DNA from 4 places in the Desulfovibrio sp. GTC20076 genome. Region 1 is predicted to be linked to each of the others. Evidence: predicted binding sites of a transcription regulator. Region 1 holds the regulator's gene; each other region holds the start of a gene.
What was found. The regulator sigma-54, encoded in region 1, starts transcription at its own class of promoters, with help from an activator protein. The targets are predictions, from matches to a motif close to CTGGCACGGNNNNTGCTT.

Region 1 (3,725 bases):
AACTGCCGGAACATCCCTGGTTCCTGGGCTGCCAGTTCCACCCCGAGTTCAAGTCCCGCCCCATGAATGCCCATCCGCTGTTCCGGGAATTCATCGGCGCGGCTAAAAAGCACGCCAAGGTCTGATCCCCGGCGTGAGGGGCTTTCCTCTTTACACACCTTCGCGCGGGCCTCTGGCCCGCGCTTTTATTTGCAGGCTTGTCTGAACGCACAGCAACATGTTTGAAACATTATCTTTTCACTGTATATTTCACTCGGGCCGCCTGAAAACAAAAAAGCGGCTTCCCTTTTATGCAAAGTTTGATCCAACTAGCCGTGCTTTCTTACTTTTGATGGTGCAACCTCTGGCTATTGCGTAATTTTTGCCACTATGGCACACTACTTGTAACCACAAATATAAGGCTTCTGGATTTTTCAAGGCGGAAAACGCACATGGCACTGGAACTTCGACAGCAATTAAAACTGGCTCAGCAGTTGGTGATGACCCCGCAATTACAGCAGGCCATCAAACTGCTTCAGCTCTCGCGTCTGGAGCTTCTGGAAACCGTGCAGCAGGAACTGCTGGAAAACCCCTTTCTTGAGGAATCCCACGGAGACGACGCCGCACAGGAACACGTGGAAGACCGGCGGGAAAGCGGTGCTGAGGAAGCATACGACAAGGATCTTGCCAAGGATGCAGACTGGGAGGACTACCTTGGTGAATTCGCCAGTACTCCTCGCCTTGTGCAGCCGCGCGAGTATGAAGCCGCGGAAGACATCTCCCCCCTCGAAGCCCGCTATTCCGCCAAACCCACCCTTGAAGGGCATCTGCTCTGGCAACTCCGCCTCTCTTCCCTTACCGAAGCCCAGAAAGATATAGGCGAAATCATTATCGGCAATCTTTCATCTGCGGGCTACCTGCAGGCCAGTATTGAAGAGGTTGCCCAGATGGCCCGGGCGGAACCCGCCGAGGCGCTGGCCGTGCTCGAACGTGTACAGATGTTTGATCCCATAGGCGTAGCTGCCCGCGATGCCCGCGAATGCCTGCTTGTGCAGATACGAAGCCTCAAGTATGATCGCGACCCCATTTTGCTCGAGCTTGTCAACGCGCACCTTGAAGACCTTGAAGCCAAACGCTACAAGCCCCTGCTGCGCAAGTTCAAGCTGGACATGGATGAACTGAAGGAATATCTCGACATCATCCAGAGCCTTGACCCCCTGCCCGGAGCGAGCTTCGGCGGCGGTGAACCGGCCTACGTAAGTCCGGACGTGTTCGTGTATAAAATGGGCGATGAATTTATCATCCTGCTGAACGAAGACGGCCTGCCGCAGCTCCAGCTTTCCAACCTGACACAGATGAACATGGGCACCGCTTCGGACAAGGAAAAAGAATACTGTACGGAAAAAATGCGCTCGGCCACATGGCTGATCAAGAGCCTGTACCAGCGTCAGCGCACACTGTACAAGGTGATGGAAAGCATCGTGCGGCATCAGCAGCCTTTTTTTGAAGAAGGCGTCACACGGCTGGCCCCCCTTATTCTCAAGGATATTGCCGATGACATCAGCATGCATGAATCTACCGTGAGCCGCATTACCACCAATAAATACGTGGCCACGCCGCACGGTATTTTTGAACTCAAATTTTTCTTCAACAGCGGGCTTGAGCTGGACGACGGCAGCCAGGTCGGCTCCGAAAGCGTCAAGGCGCTCATTAAAAAATTCATTGCCGAAGAAGACGCCAAATCGCCGCTCAGTGACGAGCGCATAGGCGAAATGCTCAAGGAACGCCTCAAGGTCAATATTGCCCGGCGAACTGTGGCTAAATACCGTACCGCCCTTGACATCCCCTCATCCTCCAGGCGCAAGGAGCATTTCTGATCTTTCCGCCGCGTCCCGGAACCCCGGTCCCGGCCGCCCCAACGGCGAATGACGCGCAAGATTGCGAAAAAGGGCCGTAAACCGCCACTGCTTCGCTGCCCGCCCAAGGGCGGGACCTCGCGGTTGCCATGCCGGAAACCGCCATCAAAAGGAGGATTATATGAATATCTCTTTTGCCTTCAAAAACTTTGAAGCCTCCGACCATCTTAAAAAATATGCCCGCCGCCGCATGGAAAAGCTGGGGCGTTTTTTCGGCAAGTCCGCCGGTCTTGAAGTTACCGTCGTGCTGACCGTAGATAAATTCCGCCACCGCTGCGAAGTAACCGTTGTGGGGGAAGGACTGCACATCAACGCCACGGAACAGACCACGGACATGTACGCCGCCATCGACCTTGTGACAGACAAGGTCGAAGCGCAGATCAAGCGTCAGGTTTCACGGGTCAAAACCCAACGCCGCAAGGCGCGCAGCGCCGATGTCGATGTGTTCACCTACAACATCGAGGCAGAAGCCGAGGCCCCGCAACCGGTGGAAGGCACTGACCGCCTGGCGGCCAAGCCCCTGCACCTTGACGAGGCGCTCATGCAGCTTGATTCTATCGGCAGCGAATTCCTGGTCTTTTTCAACGCTGAAAACGGCCGCATCAACGTCGTATACCGCACACGCACAAGCGGCTACGCGCTGATCGACCCTGTTTTATAACACGCCTGTTCCGGGCCGCCCCAAGAACGCCGTTGCGGGGGCGGCCCGGAAATTTCAGGGGGATTCATGAGCACCGCCACACACCCGCGGCCCGAAGGGCCGGTGGTTGAAACTGCTGCCCCGATGCCGCCCGTAGCCGTGTGCATTGTCACCGGTCTTTCCGGAGCGGGTAAAAGCACGGCCCTCAAAGTTTTTGAAGACATGGGCCATTTTGTGGTGGACGGCCTGCCCGCGAGCCTTGCTCCCGAAATGGTGGACATGATGTCCCGCCCCTCCATGAGCCACTTCAAGGGCATCGCCCTGGGCATGGACCTGCGGCAAAGCAATTTTCTGGATGAAATCAACGAAGCCCTGTCTGACCTTGCGGCCGTGAATATACGCCCCATGCTCCTTTTTATGGAATGCGACGCGCAGGAACTTATACGCCGCTACGCCACAACCCGCCGCCCGCACCCGCTGGAGCGTGAAGGCATGGGACTTGAGGCTTCCCTGTTGTCTGAGCGCAACAGCCTGAGTCCGCTGCGCGAAATGGCTGACCTGGTTATTGATACCTCACGTTTTTCCATTCATGACCTGCGCCGCGCCATTCAGAAACGCTGGAGCGACAGTAAAAGCAAGCTGCGCGCCATCAGAGTCAATGTTATTTCCTTTGGCTTCAAATATGGCGTCCCGCGTGAGGCAGACTTTGTTTTTGATCTGCGTTTTCTCACAAATCCCTATTTTGTGGCAGATCTGCGGCCCATGTGCGGCAAAGACAAAGAGGTGGCACAATATGTTTTTGAGCAGCCCCATGCACGCGAGTTTTGCGTCAAGCTCATAGACCTACTGCTGTTCATTCTGCCGCTGATGGAAACTGAGGGCCGCTACCGCGTTACCATTGCCGTGGGCTGCACAGGCGGCCGCCACCGCTCGGTGGCCATGGCGGAAGAAGTAACCCAGGCCCTTCGACAGGCAGACTATCCGGTAACCCTGGAACACCGGCACCTTGAACTTGGCTGAAAAAATTGGCAGACTCTGCGCCAAGAGGAACGCCATGACGGACGAAAGCAAGAAGACACAGGTGGGAATTATCGTTGTCGCGCACGCCGACTACGGCTCGGCCATGCTGCGCACCGCAGAATTCATCCTTGGCCCGCAGAGCGATTGCAGTTCTATCAGCGTGGATGTGG
Region 2 (3,725 bases), 310 kb from region 1:
TGCCCACGGTCAGGTGGCCCATTGCGACATCCCCGATACCCGGGCCGGGCTTGACTGGCGGCACAGCCTCAATGCCGTGCTGCCGCGCGATATCCGCGTACTGGACGCCTCCCCCGCTGCCCCGGACTTTCATGCCCGCAAAGACGCCCTGCGCAAAACCTATGCCTACCAGTTCTGGCAGGACCGCCGCTTTCTGCCGCCGCACGTGCGCCCGTATGTATGGAACTGCGGCATGCTGGACCTGGACGCCATGCGCGATGCCCTGCCCTTTCTTCTGGGCAGGCACGACTTCGCTGGCCTGCGTAATGCCGGTACGGATGTGGAGAGTACCGAACGTACCATTATAGACGCCCGCCTGGATGCACTGGCCCCCTGCGAATACTACCCCCCCCACGCCCCCATGCTGCGCCTTACCATTACGGCCGATGGCTTTCTGAAACAGATGGTACGCAATGTGGCCGGTCTGCTTGCCGCGTGCGGTCAAGGCAAAATACAGCCCGCGCAGATACCTGAGCTGCTTGCAGCCCGCGACCGCCAGGCAGTGCCTTCGGTAACGGCCCCACCCGAGGGGCTGGCGCTGGTGAGTGTGAAATATCCAGAGCCATAGCTTTATATGCTGCCCGCAGCACACATTGGCAACAAACCATTCTTTCGCTCACTAACGCAAAAGTCCCCACCGCAAGATGGGGACTTTTATATATTTCACGCTTGAAACAGTACCATGCCTGCAAGACACTGTTTCTGGCCCGTACGACCAGGAATAAAATTTTTAGGGGGGAAGAGGGCGAGGAACTTTTTTGCAAAAAGGTCCCTCGCCACGCAACACTTCAAAGCGAAAAAACGCTCCCCTATATCATTTCATTCAGGTCAGAAGACTGTTCCTGCGCCCTGAATTTTTGTTGCAGCATGATGGGCAGGGCTTCGGGGTCCATAGGGTCATACTCAAACATGACTGCCGTGCCGAAGCAGGAAAAATACTTGCTGCCGTCAGGGTGAAAGGCCACGTTTTCGCTATACCCAACGATGGCCTGCGCCCCCTTGTTCATGGCACGCGCTGCCATGCCGAAAAAGGCTTCGTCAGAGTCAAAGCCCCGGCAGCACACAAGGCCCAGTACCTTGGCAATACGGCGGCCTTCCACCTGATGCGTGGTCACCACGGGAAAACGCCCGGCCATAAAAACCTCGCGCACCCGCGCGTTGGCGTCCGACATGCGCACCTGTTTTTCAGCCTTACGCGCCTTTTTTTCATGACCGCCCAGTAAGAAGAACATGCCTGACCTCCAGAAGCAGTGGAATGGCAGCGCGGCACGCTGCCGGATACAAACCATATGCAAAGGTCTTGCCAAAAAAAATTATCCATATAAATCAACATAATTGTGCGGAAATTTTTTCTCTCGTCATCAAATTGACGGGGCATGCTGGTGCCGCCAGTCAGCAGCGCCCGCATAGCGGATGCTTTTTGTTGCGCTCGCCGGGCCAGGGCAGATTACCTTTGAGAATATGTCTCCGCAAAGTTTAAAACACACTTACTTCGGCGTTTAACCGCACAGATAACCTGCGCTATACGCCTCTGTAGCGAACGTTCGCTCACGCAGCCGTCAGAAATTGCTCTAAAACCATAACCTGAAAAGCCCGCTTACGCGGGCTTTTCAGGTATGCTCTGCCGTTGCCAAAGTGATTTTATTGGGCGGGCTGTTTTTTGTCTTCTTCGCCATGCTTTTCGGGCCGCAGGATACGGCAGATGGGCTGCGCCGTGGCCCGGCCGGAGAATATTTCCTCCACACCGGCATCCAGGGCATGGGGCAACACTTCATCCACATGATCCACAAAAACAATTTCAAGGTCTTTCAGCACCTCGTCCGGCACTTCCTTGAGGTCTTTTTCATTGTCGCGGGGCATAAGCACTTTTTTGATGCCGCTGCGCCGCGCGGCCAGCAGTTTCTCGCGCAGGCCGCCAATGGGCAGCACACGGCCCCGCAAGGATATCTCGCCCGTCATGGCCACATCGTTGCGAACCGGAATGCCCAGCAAGGCCGAGGTAATTGACGTGGCAAGGGTAATGCCTGCCGAGGGACCGTCCTTGGGCGTGGCTCCGGAGGGTACATGCACATGAATATCCACCTTGCGGTGGAAGCGCGGGTCAAGCCCCAGCACCTCGGCCCGCGAGCGCACATAGGAAAGCGCGGCCTTGGCCGATTCAGTCATGACCTCACCAAGTTTGCCAGTGGTCACCACCTGACCAGAACCGGCCATGAGCGTTGTTTCCACCAGCAGAATTTCGCCGCCGCGCTGATTGTAGGCAAGCCCGGCGCACACGCCCACCTGCGGCTCAGCCTCGCGCTCGTCATGCCGGTATTTTTTGACGCCAAGCATGGAGGGCAGACTCTGGCACGAGATGTTCACGCATTTGTCCAGATTTTCCTCTTCCACCAGCTTGATGGCTGTTTTACGGCACAGGGCCGCAATTTCGCGCTCAAGGTTACGCACGCCCGCCTCGCGGGTATAGGAACGGATGATCTCAAGAACGGCATTATCCGAAACCCGGATGTTGCTCTCCTTGAGTCCGTGCTCTTCTATCTGGCGGGGCAGCAGAAAGTGTCGCGCGATATGGCGCTTTTCTGTTTCAAGGTAGCTGTTCAGCTCTATTATCTCCATGCGGTCCAGCAAAGGCACGGGAATGGTGTGCAGCGAGTTGGCCGTGGTGATAAAGAATATCTTGGACAGGTCATATTCCAGGTCCAGATAATGGTCCATAAAGGTATGGTTCTGTTCCGGATCCAACACTTCCAGCAGGGCCGATGCCGGGTCGCCCCGGTAGTCGGATGTCATCTTGTCCACTTCATCCAGGCAGAAGAGCGGATTGTTGTATTTCACCCGCTTGAGAGACTGGATGATCTTGCCCGGCAGCGCGCCCACATAGGTACGGCGGTGGCCGCGAATTTCGGCCTCATCGCGTACGCCGCCGAGTGACAGACGCACGAAATCCCGCCCTGTGGCCTTGGCCACAGACCGCGCCAGAGACGTTTTGCCCACGCCCGGAGGCCCCACAAAACAGAGAATCGGCCCCTTCAGCCCCTGGGAAAGCTTTTGCACTGCCAGGTATTCAAGGATGCGCTCTTTGGGCTTTTCAAGACCATAGTGGTCGCCGTCCAGAATATTGCGGGCCTTTTCGATATTGATATCAACCTGCTTGAGGTCATTCCACGGCAGATCGAGAATCCAGTCCACATAGTTGCGCACAACCGTATATTCGGCAGCCGAAGGCGGCATGCTGCGCAGTTTTTTGGCTTCGCCAAGGGCTTTCTGGCGCGCTTCTTCGGGCATGTCGCGCGCCTTGAGCTTTTGCTCTATCTCGTCCACCTCGGCCTGGGGGTCGTCGTCGCGCCCCATTTCCTTGTTGATGGCCTTGATCTGCTCGTTAAGGTAATACTCGCGCTGATTGCGCTCCATCTGTACCTTGACACGATTTTTAATGCGCTTTTCCACCGTGGCCAGCGCCACCTCACCGTGAAGCAGCTCATAGGCCAGCTCCAGCCGCTCGGTCACGTTGTCCATCTCCAGGGCCTGCTGCTTTTTGCGGTAGTCCACCTTGAGATTGGGGATAATGGAATCGGCCAGCGGGCCTGGCTCATGCAGCGCCATCATGGAAAGCACAGATTCCTGCGAGAGCTTCTTGTTGCCCTTGGCAAACTCTTCCAGAGCCTCATGCACTGCGCGCACAAGAG
Region 3 (3,725 bases), 1.2 Mb from region 1:
CATCCATAACCGGACGTGAAAGCCGGGGCGGGTGAATTTCGTACTCTCTGGAAAACTGCCTGACAAAATGCTCCACAAACAGCGGGATGTCGTTTCTGCGTTCCCTCAGGGGCGGCATGCGCAATACCACCGAACCAAGGCGGTAGTACAGGTCGCGCCGCAGACGGCCCTGATCCATTGCCTCGGCCATGTCAATATTGGTGGCAGACATGACGCGCATATCCACGCCGATGGGCGCGGCCTCGCCCACACGCTCAAAAGAATTTTCCTCCAGCACCTGCAAAAGCTTGCTCTGCATCTCCGGCGCGAGTTCCCCTATCTCGTCCAGAAAAAGCGTGCCCCCCTGGGCCAGTTCCACCCGTCCCACCCGCTTGCTGGTAGCCCCGGTGAACGCCCCCTTGGCATAACCGAACATTTCACTCTCAAAAAGCGTGGGAGGCAGGGAAGGGCAGTTGACCTTTACAAAACTGTTCTTGCGCCTGGGGCTGTGCAAGTGCAGCCAGCGGGCCAACATGCTCTTGCCCGTCCCCGTTTCGCCCAGGATCATGACGGGGATATGCAGCTTTGCCACCTTGCGGGCCAGCGCCATGAGCTTTTTCATGTCCGGCGTTTCCAGCAGGCTTGAGGCCAGCAAGATGCTGCCGGTGACATCTGCCTCCGGGCTGCGCGGGGAACCAGCCTGGGCCGCGCGCATTTTTTCAAGCCGCTCTTCGGAAAGCACGGCAAAAAGAAATGTGGAAAGCACGGGGCTTAGTTCCAGCAGCACATTGAGTATCTGTACGATATTTTCGGGCGGCTGCATGAAAGACACGTGCAGTGTGCCGATGACCTCGCCGTTGATGATGAGGGGCAGGGCGATGGTGGAATTAAGGCCCACGGTGGAAAGAGGCATGGGCGAATCGCCGAAATCGTGTTTTGCCAGATCGTTGATGACAACGGGCTTACGTGAGGCAATGGCCAGTCCGGCCACCGTGTTCTGGGCAATGCGCGTATTGGAGAGAGACTCTACCACCGTGCCGTCGGCTGCGGTGAACAGGTTGAGAAACTCCCTTTCCGCATCATACAGGTTAATGCAGAAACGGTCATAGTGAAATAAAACACGAAGCTGTTTTGAAAGCATACGGAAAAAGGCATTGCGGTCCATCTTGCCCACCACAAGCCGCGCCAGATGGTGTACTACCTGACCTACCGTCTGCGAAGGATTGTTTAGCCCGCTGGCCGAAAGTTCATATGGCATAAATCCTCCTGCCCAACATTAGGCATTCTCCTGCCCAAAAACAAGCATTATGCCCATATTTAATCAAAACAGACTGATCAATCAAACAATATTGTGAAAAAATATCCTTAAATAGCGAAGGCTAATACATGTCACGCATATTTGGCACGCACATTGCTCTATACTCTAGCAAGCCGGTGGAGATACAAGCAAAGCATGTCTTGTCTTATACCTGATGCAATATTTACTACTGCATTAGAACGCAAAATATATGCGTGTAAACAGATAACGCATATAAGAGAGACTGCTTGTGTATTACATCGCGTTCTACTACCAACATACTATCCAAGGAGAACAGTATGACAACCCACTTTGTGGTGCATGAGCCCGGCGACAGCGTTGGCGTGGTCGTGGTTGAAGGCGTCAAAAAAGGCGACCAGCTCAACGGCTGGGTCATGGACGGCGACACCACACTGGAGTTTGAAACCCTGAGCGACATTCCGATCGGTCACAAGATCGCGCTCAAGGATCTTGCCGTGGGCGATACCATTATCAAGTACAGCACGGATATCGGCAAGGTGGTCAAGCCCATCAAGCGCGGCGAACACCTGCATGTACACAACGTCAAAACCAAAAGGTGGTAAACCGATGAACAAGACATTTATGGGCTACCGCCGCGAAAACGGACGTGTGGGTATTCGCAACCATGTGATCATTCTGCCCCTGGATGACCTTTCCAACGCCGCCTGCGAGGCTGTGGCAAACAACATCAAGGGAACCATGGCCCTGCCCCATGCTTACGGCCGCCTGCAGTTCGGTGAAGACCTCGACCTGCACTTCCGCACCCTTATCGGCACGGGCTGCAACCCCAACGTGGCCGCCGTAGTGGTTATCGGCATCGAGCCGGTGTGGACCCAGCGCGTGGTGGACGGCATTGCCAAAACCGGCAAACCCGTGGTGGGCTTTGGCATCGAGCAGCACGGCGATCTGGAAACCATCCGCGCCGCTTCCCTCAAGGCCAAGGAATTTGTGCACTACGCCAGCGAACTGCAGCGCACCCAATGTACGGTGGATGAGCTGTGGGTTTCCTGCAAGTGCGGCGAGTCCGACACTACCTCCGGCATCGCCTCCAACCCCACCGTGGGCAACGCCTTCGACAAGCTGTGGGAAGCCGGGGCCACCACCCTGTTTGGCGAAACCACTGAAATTACCGGCGGCGAGCATCTGGTGATGGAACGCTGCGCCAACGAAGAAGTGCGCGCCAAGTTCAAGGCATTTTTCGACCGCTACGCCAAGGTGGTGGACGACCACAAAACCAATGACCTCTGCGACTCGCAGCCCACCAAGGGCAACATTGAGGGCGGCCTGACGACCATTGAGGAAAAAGCCCTGGGCAACGTCCAGAAGATCGGCCGCAAGGCGCCTGTGGTCGGCTGCCTCGACAAGGCCGAGTCTCCCACCGGTCCCGGCCTGTGGTTTATGGATTCCTCTTCCGCTGCTGCCGAAATGGTTACCCTGTGTGCCGCTTCGGGCTTTGTGGCCCACTTCTTCCCCACCGGCCAGGGCAACATCATCGGCAACCCCATTCTGCCGGTCATCAAGCTCTCGGCCAACCCGCGCACCGTGCGCACCATGAACGAGCATATCGATGTGGACGTTTCCGGCCTTCTGCGCCGGGAAATAAACATGGACCAGGCGGGAGACATGCTGCTTGAAATGCTCATCCGCACCTGCAACGGCCGCAATACCTCGGCTGAAGCCCTGGGTCACCGTGAATTTATCATGACCCGGCTTTACGAAAGCGCGTAAGAACCATAAAGAGCTGGCGCCGGTCTGTACCCGGCGCCAGCTCTTATGGCCCTGGGCGCTCGCCCACTCATGCCGTGCAGCAAGCCGGTGGCGCCCCCCCATACACTACTTGTGTCTGAGGTAATCATGTCAAAGAAAATTTTTTCTACGCTTTATTTCAAGGTGCTTCTGGGCATCGCCCTCGGCATTGCGTTCGGTTTTATCGAACCTGACATTGCAGTCAAGTTAAAACCTCTCGGCGACGCGTTCATCAACCTTATCAAGATGATCATTACGCCGGTCATTTTCTGTACTGTTTCAGTGGGTATTGCTCGCATGGACAGCCTCAAGGCTGTTGGCCGTGTCGGCGGAAAAACTCTGCTTTATTTTGAAATAGTCACAACACTGGCCTTGATTATTGGTCTTATTGTTGTGCATGTTTTTCAACCCGGCGCGGGCATTCATGCAGACCCCGCCACCATGGATGCCTCGGCTCTGGGCAGATTTGCCCAGGCCAAACAGCAAACCACACAGGAATTCATTATGGGCATTATACCCCATAGTGTGGTGGGCGCTTTTGCAGAAGGCAATCTTCTACAGGTGCTGCTGTTCTCTGTGCTGTTCGGCATGAGCCTTTCGCACATGGGCGACAAACCCAAGCAGGCCATACTTGGCACGCTTGACCGCTTCAGCAACGCGTTTCTGGGCGTGGTCAACCTGA
Region 4 (3,725 bases), 840 kb from region 1:
GCAGCGCGCCCGTGCAGAGGTTGAAATCGCCCGTGCCCAGGTGCACACCAGCACCGTGGCCGTGGACAGGGCCGAAGCCGGACTGGCCGTGCTGCTCGGGCGTTCGCCCCGTGATATTATGGAACGCGGCATGCCGCGCGGGCAGGCCATCGGCATGCTGCCGTCGCCCCCCGTGCTGCCTGAAGGTCTGCCTTCCGACCTGCTGCAGCGCAGGCCGGACGTGCGTGCCGCCGAATTCATGCTCATGGCCAATAACGCAAATATCGGCGTGGCCCGTGCCCAGTTCTTCCCCTCGGTGTCCCTTACGGGTATGCTGGGTACGGTCAGTGCGGCCGTGGGCAGCCTGTTTACCGGCCCTGCCGGAGCCTGGAGCTACGGCGTCACCGGTTCCATGCCCCTGCTAGATTTCGGCCGCACCTGGTACAACGTCAAGGATGCCGAAGCACGTAAAAAGGCTTCTGTGGCCGTATACCGCAAAACCGTGCAGACGGCGTTTGAAGACATGCGCACATCGCTGACCGCCCAGCGCGAGGCCGACGCCATCGTGCGCAGCATGCAGATCCAGGTGGAAAGCCTGCGCCGTGCCACTACCATTGCCCGTCTGCAGTACGACAACGGCTATACGGACTACCTGACCGTTCTGGATGCGGAACGCCAGCTTTTTGCTGCCGAACTGCAACTGGCATCGGCCCTGCGTGACCGCCTGGACAACGTCGTGAGCGTTTGCATGGCCCTTGGCGGCGGCTGGAACGACCCCGGCGCCAGCCCGAGCTTTCCCGTGGTCAATACCGAAAAACTGCTGAATCAGGAAACAAGCGCCGGGGCATCCGGCAAGTCTTCGGGCAAGGCCGCGGCCGAATCCGCGTCTGCCGCGCCTGAGGCCAGACCACAGGGTGGCGTGAGCCTGTAGGGCTGCCTGGCAGACTGCGCTATGAATGTAATGCCCCCCGGCCAAAAGGCCGGGGGGCTTCGTTTTTTGCGTATTCACTTTTTGTTTTGAACCGGGCTGTTCGGCGGGTCGCCATATTTTCTGCAAGGCCGACAGCCCGGTGGGCTGCTTCGCCCTGTGCCGTTTCGGCCATTTTTTATAAAAAAATGTACCCCGCATTCTGGTTTGTATTTTTGGGTAAAAATATTTCCACAGTTTTGCGGTCAGCTTTACAAGCCTGGGGGACTATCGTAAGAGCAGGTATGGTCAAGCCGGTAATCACCATCATTTTTTTGTGCGGTGTCTTGTTGGCCGCCCCTTTGACGGCCTCTCGCGCTGCTGCCGCTTCCAATCAGGGGGCAAAATCCCAGGTGGCCGACAAGGCAAAACAGGGGGTTCCCTGTGTGGACAGGTCAAAGGCGCGTGCAGACCAGAACCGCACCGTTACCGTGAAAAAAAGAAAGGATGCCGTCCACGCCAGAGCCTGGACTTTTCGCGAGGGCAGCAGTCTTGATGCCTGGCAGGCCCAGGGCACGCCCGCAGACAATCTGCACAGCCGCGCGGTTGCCCCTGCCGGGGGAAAGGCCGTAGACACGGCCAAGGGGATTGACAGCGCCCTGAATGCGGCTTCCGGAGCACACAAAAATAAATCCGCCCTGGCCCTGAGCGTGGAAGACGAAAGTTCATCCTGGCGTGAGCCGGGACCGGGCTGCATTACCCCTGACGAAAACCTGAGCATGGAAAGCAGGCATGTGGTGCGGGCCTACGCCGATACCACCGTTGGGGATGACCTGAGCATCGGTCTGGGGCCGGAGCTTATCCTTAGAAACGAGCAGCGCGAACGGCCATCCAGCAACAAGCAGCCGGACTCCGCCCTGGGCTTGGGCATGCAGTTCAAGCTCGATTTCTAGTTTTTTCTCTTTCTTTCCCGTACCGTTCTCCGAGGTAGGCCTTTTGCCGTGTACGCAACGCGTGCCGAGGTTTTGCCTGCGTTTCCGGGGCATGCAAGGCTTGCCTTCTCTCTCATTGTCTTCATGTATCCCGTCGGGCTGCCCGCACGTGAAACCGGCTTTTCTGAACCGCGCGTGTCGGCATTCTGGCGCAATGCCTGCCGAATTGCGCCGTTTTTTCGGCTGCGCCGCGGGCCGGCTGCCTTACTGCGGATTCAACTCGCTGCAATGCCTTGGCTTTGGCGTCTTGGCACTGTACTTGCTGTCCCTTCTGTGTGGTATCAGATCAGCCGCTCAGGAGGAACACATGGCGCTTTCCAATTTTCTCATACGCCCCCCCAGCGAGGCCCAGCAGGGGCAGGCCGCCGGCCAGCGCCGCGCCGCGCCGGTCGCGGGCGGAGCCAGTTTTGCCGCAGTCATGCAGGGGCAGGCGCGTCAGGCTGAAGGGACAGCCCCGCTTCCGCAAGCCGTACAGGCCATGAGCGGCCAGGAATCCCCGGCACAGGTGCGACCTGCGGAACTTGCGGGCATGCAGGCTCCCGCGCGTAATCTCGTGCTTGCGGGGCGCAGCCCCAGCGACCTCATGCGAGCCCAGGTCTTTGGCAAGGCTCAGGCTGATCTGCGCCAGACGCAGGCTATTGAAGGCCTTATGCAAAGTGTTTCCGGCAACGGCTCGACCCTTGATCTGGCCCGCAGCATGGGGGCGGCGCGTCAGTTGCACTCGCTCACCAGCACTGTGGGGGAACGGCTTGGCGGTCTGAACGGCGGAGACTTCATTCATAGCCGTCCTGCAGCCCCGGGGCAGGGCAAGGCCCGGCAAAAACGGCAGCAGCCGGATGCAGCCGAGATGGAGCTGGGCAAGCTTTCCGCCCAGTTTGAATCCGGCCGCGATGGCATAGCGGCCATAGGCTATGATCGTAACGGCGGAACCTCATACGGCAAGTATCAGGTATCGTCACGCGCGGGCAGCCTTAATGATTTTCTTGCATTTCTGGATGGAGAAGCGCCGGATATCTCCAAGAGGCTGCGTTCGGCAGGGCCGGGCAATACCGGCAGCCGCAAGGGAGCGATGCCCGACATGTGGCGCGCCATTGCCGATGAGCAGCCGGAACGCTTTGAAGCGCTGCAGGAAGCCTATGTGCGCGAAAGCCATTACAAGCCTGCTGTGGAGGGCATAAGCCAGCGGACCTCTCTGGAGGCAGACAGCCTGTCGCCTGCCATGCGTGAGGTCATCTGGAGCACATCCGTGCAGCATGGCCCCACAGGAGCCACGCGCATTTTTGCCCGCGCAGAAGCCATGAGCGGTGACCCCGGCGACCCGGCCTATGAGCGCAGGCTTATCACCAATGTATACAAGGTGCGGTCCGGCCAGTTCGGCTCGTCCACCAGCGAGGTGCAGGCCGCTGTGCAAAACCGCTTCCGTCAGGAACGCACCCTGGCCCTCAATCTTCTGGATGGCGGACACAAGGCCAATCTGGCCTGACGGCCTGAGCGCTCATGAAGACAGAACCCTTCCACGCCCATATCCAGCAGCCACACGCTCTTGCGGCCGGCGAACATCCGGCAGGCGGGCGTGATGTTGTCATCATCAATCTGACCCGTTTTGGCGATCTGCTGCAAGGCCAGGCGCTCATACACGACCTGCACCATGCCGGGTTGCGCGTGGGGCTTGTCTGTCTGGAAAACTTCGCTTCGGCCCTGCCGTTGCTGCAACATGTGGATGTGACCTGGCCTCTGCCCGGCGCGCGCATCATGGCGGATGTGGAAGGCGACTGGCGGCGGGCCGCTCTGCGGCTGCTGTCTTTTGTGCGCGAAATCCGCAGAAGCATGCCCGATGCCCGGGTGAT

Region 2: a site for sigma-54 is predicted at 1,329-1,346, ahead of ACZ495_RS07825 (YbjQ family protein). Genes of this name have one in related genera too.
Region 3: a site for sigma-54 is predicted at 1,379-1,396, ahead of ACZ495_RS11670 (UxaA family hydrolase). Genes of this name have one in related genera too.
Region 4: a site for sigma-54 is predicted at 2,126-2,143, ahead of ACZ495_RS10355 (VgrG-related protein). Genes of this name have one in related genera too.

What each region holds. Positions count from the first base shown of each region.
Region 1 is NZ_AP039366.1:1,463,781-1,467,505, forward strand. It holds gene ACZ495_RS06405 (CTP synthase) at 1-125, shown strand, start outside; gene rpoN (RNA polymerase factor sigma-54) at 432-1,856, shown strand; gene hpf (ribosome hibernation-promoting factor, HPF/YfiA family) at 2,017-2,556, shown strand; gene rapZ (RNase adapter RapZ) at 2,680-3,555, shown strand; gene ACZ495_RS06425 (PTS sugar transporter subunit IIA) at 3,590-3,725, shown strand, end outside.
Region 2 is NZ_AP039366.1:1,775,503-1,779,227, forward strand. It holds gene truA (tRNA pseudouridine(38-40) synthase TruA) at 1-607, shown strand, start outside; gene ACZ495_RS07825 (YbjQ family protein) at 849-1,271, opposite strand; gene lon (endopeptidase La) at 1,681-3,725, opposite strand, start outside.
Region 3 is NZ_AP039366.1:2,657,569-2,661,293, reverse strand. It holds gene ACZ495_RS11675 (sigma-54-dependent Fis family transcriptional regulator) at 1-1,237, opposite strand, end outside; gene ACZ495_RS11670 (UxaA family hydrolase) at 1,576-1,860, shown strand; gene ACZ495_RS11665 (UxaA family hydrolase) at 1,865-3,025, shown strand; gene dctA (C4-dicarboxylate transporter DctA) at 3,152-3,725, shown strand, end outside.
Region 4 is NZ_AP039366.1:2,303,706-2,307,430, reverse strand. It holds gene ACZ495_RS10365 (efflux transporter outer membrane subunit) at 1-910, shown strand, start outside; gene ACZ495_RS10360 (hypothetical protein) at 1,192-1,839, shown strand; gene ACZ495_RS10355 (VgrG-related protein) at 2,186-3,361, shown strand; gene ACZ495_RS10350 (glycosyltransferase family 9 protein) at 3,376-3,725, shown strand, end outside.